Microterricola viridarii: one gene and its partner. The protein of the gene in region 2 interacts with the protein of the main gene of each other region in a pairwise test. Links are inferred from orthologs where the notes say so. Each region holds a gene or a part of one and is shown on either strand. Other genes may lie near its edges. The genes, in order: dnaA and nadE.

What was found.
Region 1: the proteins of nadE (region 2) and dnaA interact in binary tests that used the Escherichia coli proteins (3 or more experiments, as listed by UniProt). The link is inferred for Microterricola viridarii from one-to-one orthologs.

The regions. Positions count from the first base shown.
Region 1 is NZ_LT629742.1:281,781-285,032, forward strand. What follows is about bases 26-2,960. They hold dnaA (chromosomal replication initiator protein DnaA), read right to left. Parts: upstream 2,268-2,960; coding sequence 783-2,267; downstream 26-782. Other genes in these bases: dnaN (DNA polymerase III subunit beta), read right to left, coding at 26-345; rpmH (50S ribosomal protein L34), read left to right, coding at 2,694-2,831; rnpA (ribonuclease P protein component), read left to right, coding at 2,856-2,960. Also shown: more of dnaN, read right to left, coding at 1-25; more of rnpA, read left to right, coding at 2,961-3,239; membrane protein insertion efficiency factor YidD, read left to right, coding at 3,236-3,252. UniProt on the Escherichia coli protein: Plays an essential in the initiation and regulation of chromosomal replication. Binds in an ATP-dependent fashion to the origin of replication (oriC) to initiate formation of the DNA replication initiation complex once per cell cycle.
Region 2 is NZ_LT629742.1:1,916,036-1,919,170, reverse strand. The notes cover bases 318-3,135. They hold nadE (ammonia-dependent NAD(+) synthetase), read right to left. Parts: upstream 2,230-3,135; coding sequence 1,405-2,229; downstream 318-1,404. Other genes in these bases: BLT62_RS08705 (cation:proton antiporter), read left to right, coding at 2,334-3,135; BLT62_RS08715 (hypothetical protein), read left to right, coding at 534-1,376; BLT62_RS08720 (hypothetical protein), read left to right, coding at 318-437. In the rest of the region: BLT62_RS08725 (DMT family transporter), read left to right, coding at 1-90; more of BLT62_RS08720, read left to right, coding at 168-317. UniProt on the Escherichia coli protein: Catalyzes the ATP-dependent amidation of deamido-NAD to form NAD. Uses ammonia as a nitrogen source.

The DNA of each region.
Region 1 (3,252 bases), 1.6 Mb from region 2 along the record:
CGGGTATTCCTCGACCGGCATGGAGAGCAGGGTGAAGCTGGCGGAGCCGCTGCTGACGACAATGCGGCTTTCCTCCGTGCTGAAGCGCACGGGAGCGTTCGGGAGTCGGCTGGCGATCTCGGCCAGGAGGCGGCCGGAGACCAGGACGGTCCCCGTCTCCTCGACGTCGGCCGCAATCTCGGTCTGGGCCGACACCTCGTAGTCGAACGAGGACAGGATCAGCCCGGTCTCGGTGGCCTGAATGAGCACGCCGCTCAGGATGGGCAGCGTTGTGCGCTGCGGGAGGAGTTTGACGGCGAAGGAAACCGCCTCGCTGAACACATCCCGGTTGGCCTGAAACTTCACGAAGGCGCTCCTGTTCGCTGCTGGTCGTCTACGTCTGACAGCGGGGCTGTCGGACTGGGCTCCATGCTAACCCCTGCCATTACGGCGTGGGTTTCTTGTCATTCGTTTGGACACCTGGGCGGCCTGTCCGTCCACAAGGTTGTCGCATCAGAGATCTCTTTAAGAATTCTTTAACGGTCTTAACGGCTGTGGAAACTGTGGATAACTATGTTAATTCGATGTATACACAGCGAACTAGGCGGGTCCCGCCTGTTGAACTTGTGTGAGCGTTAACGACCTTGTGGATGCTCTGCGCCGAGTGCCACGAGGCCCAAACCCACAAGAACACGGCATTCTTCAACAGCTTCTCGGGAGTTGCTCATTAACTATCCACAAGTTATCCCCAACATGTGAGTAGTGGAATATTCTGGCGGCCCGGGCGTGGCGAGCGCAAGACCCTACTTGTAGCGGTGGTTCTGCTTGATTCGGTTGGTGAGCTCGGTGACCTGGTTGTAGATCGAGCGACGCTCCTTCATGAGCTCGCTGATCTTCTTGTTCGCGTACATCACCGTGGTGTGGTCGCGGTTGCCGAAGAGCTGGCCGATCTTGGGCAGGGAGAGGTTCGTCAGCTCACGGCAGAGGTACATGGCGATCTGCCGGGCCGTGGCGACGGCCTGTGAGCGGCTCGAGCCGTAGAGGTCGTCGACGGTGAGCTTGAAGTAGTCGGCCGTGTTCGTGATGATGTCGGCCGGCGCGATGACGTTGTCCTCGTCGAGCGTGATCAGGTCCTTGAGCACCGTCTGCACCAGGTTCATGTCGACGGGCGTGCGGTTGAGGCTGGCGAACGCGGTCACGCGGATCAGCGTTCCCTCCAGCTCACGGATGTTCGAGGAGACCTTGGTCGCGATGAACTCGAGGATGTCGTCGGGCGCCTGCATCCGCTCGGACTGCGCCTTCTTGCGCAGAATGGCGATGCGCGTCTCCAGGTCGGGCACCTGGACGTCGGTGATGAGGCCCCACTCGAAGCGGCTGCGCATGCGGTCCTCGAAGCCGGTGAGCGCCTTGGGCGGCAGGTCGCTGGTGATGACCACCTGCTTGTTGTGGTCGTGCAGTGTGTTGAAGGTGTGGAAGAAGGCCTCCTGGGTCTCGGCCTTCCCCTGCAGGAACTGGATGTCGTCGATCAGCAGGATGTCGATGTTGCGGTAGCGGGACTGGAAGACGGCGCCGCGGTTGTTGGCGATCGAGTTGATGAAGTCGTTCGTGAACTCCTCGGAGCTGACGTAGCGCACGCGCACACCCGGGTACAGGCTCATCGCGTAGTGGCCGATGGCGTGCAGGAGGTGGGTCTTGCCCAGCCCGGAGTCCCCATAGATGAAGAGCGGGTTGTACGCCTTCGCGGGAGCCTCGGCGACGGCGACGGCCGCGGCGTGGGCGAAACGGTTGGACTGCCCGATGACGAAGTTGTCGAAGCTGTACTTCGGGTTCAGCCGGGTGTCATTGGACTGCTCCGGCGAGCTGTGTTCGAACACGGACTGCGGCGCCGCCGGCGTCTCGACGACATTCGCCTGCGGCTGCACCAGCGGAGGTGCGGCCAGGTGGGCCGGCATCGCGGCCGCGGCGAGGGTTCCTGCCTCCTGCGTCTCGAAAGCCTGCTGGGTAGCCACCTCGCTCTCGAGCTCGGGGTTGACGACCACGTAGAAGTTGGCGATCGCCGGCGTGCCGATGGCGCTCATCGCGGCGAGCAACGAGGTGCGCATGCGCTGGTTCAGCATGCTCGCGGTGAAGTCGTTGGGCACCTCCAGATAGAAGGTGCCCGCGGCGATGCCCTTGGGCTCGACCAGATTGAGGAATCCGTAGAGCATGGGCGTGATTGTGCTGTCGGCGGAGAGACCCGCGAGTACCGCGGCCCAGGTGTTCTCGATCGGCTGTTCGACGTCGGCCATTGTTTCTCCACACTTGCTCGGTGACTCTTCGGCGCTAGATGCCCCTCTCGGTGTCGCAGTGCAGTGGTGCACTGCGGGATGCCGCAGGCGGCGCATCCGAGAAAGTGAAAAGTACTCACAGAGTTATCCACCCCTGTGTGTAACCCCGACAAAACTACCGGAATTACGCGCATCTTGTTGGGGATAACTCGGTGCTTTACGCTAATCTCTTGGACGACTTGCTCCAAATCGTCCACCGAGCGGCGCTCCCAGGCGCTCCCGCAAGCTGGGAATACCGTAGAGAATCCGGCGTCGGACGGGCTTCCGGTTTGACCACAGCCTGCGCAGGCCGTAGTTTTAATAGGTTGACCCCAGCCTTCTGGCTGCCCAAATTTCTTTCCCGGCCACTCCAAGGCTCGTGGAGATCCAACACGTGGAGTACACACAATGAGCAAGAGAACGTTCCAGCCGAACAACCGTCGTCGCGCCAAGGTGCACGGTTTCCGCCTGCGCATGCGTACCCGCGCCGGCCGCGCCATCCTGGGCGCTCGTCGCCGCAAGGGTCGCGTCGAGCTTTCCGCTTAAGCACCCAGGCTTCATTCAAGCCCAGTGCTTGCCAAGGCGAACCGCATCACAACGGCCGACGACTATAAAGGCGTCGTTCGGAGGGGGCGGAGATACGTCACACCTCATCTTGTGACGTACGTGCGTTCCGGCTCCGAAGTGCAGACTTCTGGCGCCCGGGGCGCTCGTTTTGGCTTTATCGTCGCCAAGACAGTCGGCGGGGCCGTGCAGCGTAACCGCGTGCGGCGCCGACTGAAGGCGGCGAGCTTTGAGCTGCTTGACCAGGTTCACCCAGGCATCGACGTCGTCATTCGCGCCCTGCCTGGGAGTTCCGACGCTTCCTGGGAGACCATGAGAAGCGAACTTGCCACCTCGCTGGCGCGTTCGGCGAACCCTGGCGCCGCGCGGCGCCGAGAAAACGTATCGTGAACAGATTTCTGGC
Region 2 (3,135 bases):
GTGCTGGCGCAGACCGCGCGAGCCGAGAAGATCGTCGACCCCGAGCTGGCCGCCGCTGCACTCCTGGCCCCCGCACCGCACGCCAGATAGCCGTGTCGGTGCTGCCGTCTACCGTGTGAATCACACCGCAGACGCGGCACACCGACGGCAGAAGGCGAAGGGGCACCATGGCACACAACAGCACCAGCACACTGATTCGTCCGCCCGCGACACCGTTGGGCGTCAGCGTCGCCGGCCTGGAGTTCCTCCCGGTGCGCGGAGGCCTCTGGCGCGTCGCATCCGTGCGCGGCACGATCCTCGGGCAGATCGAGTTGTGTTCACAGGATGCGGGTGCCGAGCCACGCTTCACCGCACGCGCGCTGCACTCCGACGGTGTGCGGCACAGCACACTCGGCGATTTCGGCACCGCGGTGGCCGCCGCCGACTGCTTCCGGTGACCGGCCACGCTCGATATCGGCGCATCCGGAGCCCGAGTTGAGGCGCGCCGGGACGACTCCCCCTCGGCCTCGCCGCACGCCGGTAGAGTGCCGCACATGCAGTGGTTGACAGATTTCTCTGACTGGTTCTTCTCCGCGGACGCGCAACCGGTGCTTTTCACCGCCGCCGTCATCGCGATCGCTCTCCTCGCCTCCGGCCTCCTCGCCGCCTGGATCGCCCGCGGCGCGATGAAGCGGGTCATCGCCCAGCGCAACACCGAGATCAAAATCGCCGCGATCGCCGCCCTCGTCGACGCGTCGGTCGAGGCCTCGGTGTGGAACTCGCTCACCCCGCAGGAGCAGGTGCTCTCGGACCGGGCCGTCGGTCAGGCTGACATCCAGGTGCGGATGCTGCCGATCCGCGGTTCGGGCGTTGCAGCAGACTGGGCGGCGCACCGCCTGCACGAGCTCAAGCGCGCGTCGGCCACCTTCGGCTACCAGTCGGAGCCGGCGGTCACCGAGTTCCGCGACCGTCTGATCGAGTGGCAGGCCAAGCCGAGCCGCGCCCGCAAGGCCTTCGCCAGCGACCTCGAGCAGTGGAAGAGCACCACCACCGAGAGCGATCGCACACTGCTCGCCGACCAGGACGCCTGGGTCGCCCAGCAGCACCGGGCCCAGTACAACTCGCCCCTGTTCGCTCAGCCGCCGGTGCCGAACGAGCCCGTCGACACCCAGAAACTGCTCGCCGACGTGGACGCGCTGCGCCAGCCCGCCGCGGCCGAGCCGATGCCCGCGCAGCAGAGCGCGTCGCTGTTCCCGCTGGCTCAGGCCGCACCGGCCCCTGTCTCGCCGACGCAGGCAGCACCGACACCGGCCGCACCGACGCAGGCCGCACCGTCGCACGCTGCGCCGGCGCTGTTCCCGCCGGCGCCGTCGTCACCGGCAACGCCCGAGGCGTAGCCGCGCCCGCGCGGGGCGCTCTGGGGCGTTAGCGCCACCATTCGTCGAACAGGGATGCCGGCGTGCGGCGCTTGTGCTCGCTGGCCAGGTAGCGGCCCTCGATCGCGGCCGCCGCGGCATCCGACACCTGCTTGCCCTCGAGATAGTCATCGATCTCGGTGTAGCTGAGCCCGAGGTTGGCCTCGTCGGTCTGGCCGGGGGTCTCATCGAGCAGGTCGGCCGTCGGCGGCTTGAGGTAGAGCCGCTCCGCCGCGCCGAGGTGCTCGAGCAGCGCACGCCCCTGCCGCTTGGTCAGCCCGGCCAGCGGCAGCAGGTCGGTGCCGCCGTCGCCGTACTTCGTGAAGAAGCCGGTGACGGCCTCGGCGGCGTGGTCGGTGCCGACCACCAGGTAGCCGTGCCCTCCGGCGATCGCGTACTGCGCGATCATGCGCATGCGGGCCTTGACGTTGCCCTTGTTGAAATCGCTGATCGGCTCGCCGAGGGCGCGGGCGTACTCGTCCTGGATACCGTCGACGCCGCCCTTGATGTTGAAGGTGACGGTCTGCGCCGGCTGGATGAACTCCAGCGCCAGTTGGGCGTCGTCCTCGTCGCGCTGCACGCCGTAGGGCAGGCGCACGGCGACGAACACCGGGGCGTCCCCGCCATCCGCGGCCATCTCGTCCACGGCGAGCTGGCACAGCCGGCCGGCGAGCGTGGAGTCCTGACCGCCGCTGATGCCGAGCACCAGACCGCGCGCGCCGGTGCGGCGCAGGTATGCGGTGAGGAATTCGATGCGCCGGCGGATCTCGGCGGCGGCGTCGATGCTCGGGCTCACGTGGAGCTCGGCGATGATCTGAGACTGAAGCGCGTGCATGCGTCGAATCTACCGCGCGAGCCGCGCGGGGCTGCGCACGGAAGGCGCGCTTCGCTATCATCGCCTGCAGAACGCGCCGTGCGAGCGCTGCAGGCAGGAGCCGAATGGACATCTCAATCCCCTCGCTGATCCTGATTGCCGCGATCGCCGTCGCCGCACCTCTGCTCGGCCGGGGCCTCGGGCGATTCGTCAAGATCCCCCTGGTGGTGTTCGAGATCGTCCTCGGCATCCTGCTCGGGCCGTCGCTGCTCGGCTGGGTGCAGCCGGGCCCCTTCACCGAGACGCTGGCCGACTTCGGCCTGGCCATGCTGTTCTTCCTCGCGGGCAACGAGATCGACTTCGCCCGCATCGCCGGCCGCCCCATGATGCGGGCTGGGCTCGGCTGGCTGCTCTCGCTCGCCGTCGGGGTCGCCGCCGGCATCCTGTTCTCGCCCACCGTCGGTGCGGGCGTGTTCATCGGCATCGCGCTGACGTCGACGGCGCTCGGCACGATCATGCCGGTGCTGCGGGATGCCGGTGAGCTGCGCACCCCGTTCGGGATCGCGACGACCGCGGTCGGGGCCGTCGGCGAGTTCGGCCCCTTGCTCGCGATCACGCTGTTCCTCTCCGGAACCACTCCTCTGCACGCCACCATCGTGCTCATCGGTTTCGCGCTCATCACGGGGGCCGCGATCTGGCTGGCGGCGATCGGTGCCGGCCGGAGCATGCACGCCCTGATCACTGCGACGCTGCACACCAGCGGCCAGTTCGCGGTGCGCCTCGTGATCTTGGTGCTCGTCTCACTCGTGGGGCTGAGCGTGGCGCTCGGCATCGACATGCTGCTCGGCGCGTTCGCGGCCGGGGTGCTCTACCGGGTGTTGCTCACCGGGGCGCCGGAAGCGGACGCCACACTGGTCGAGGCCAAGA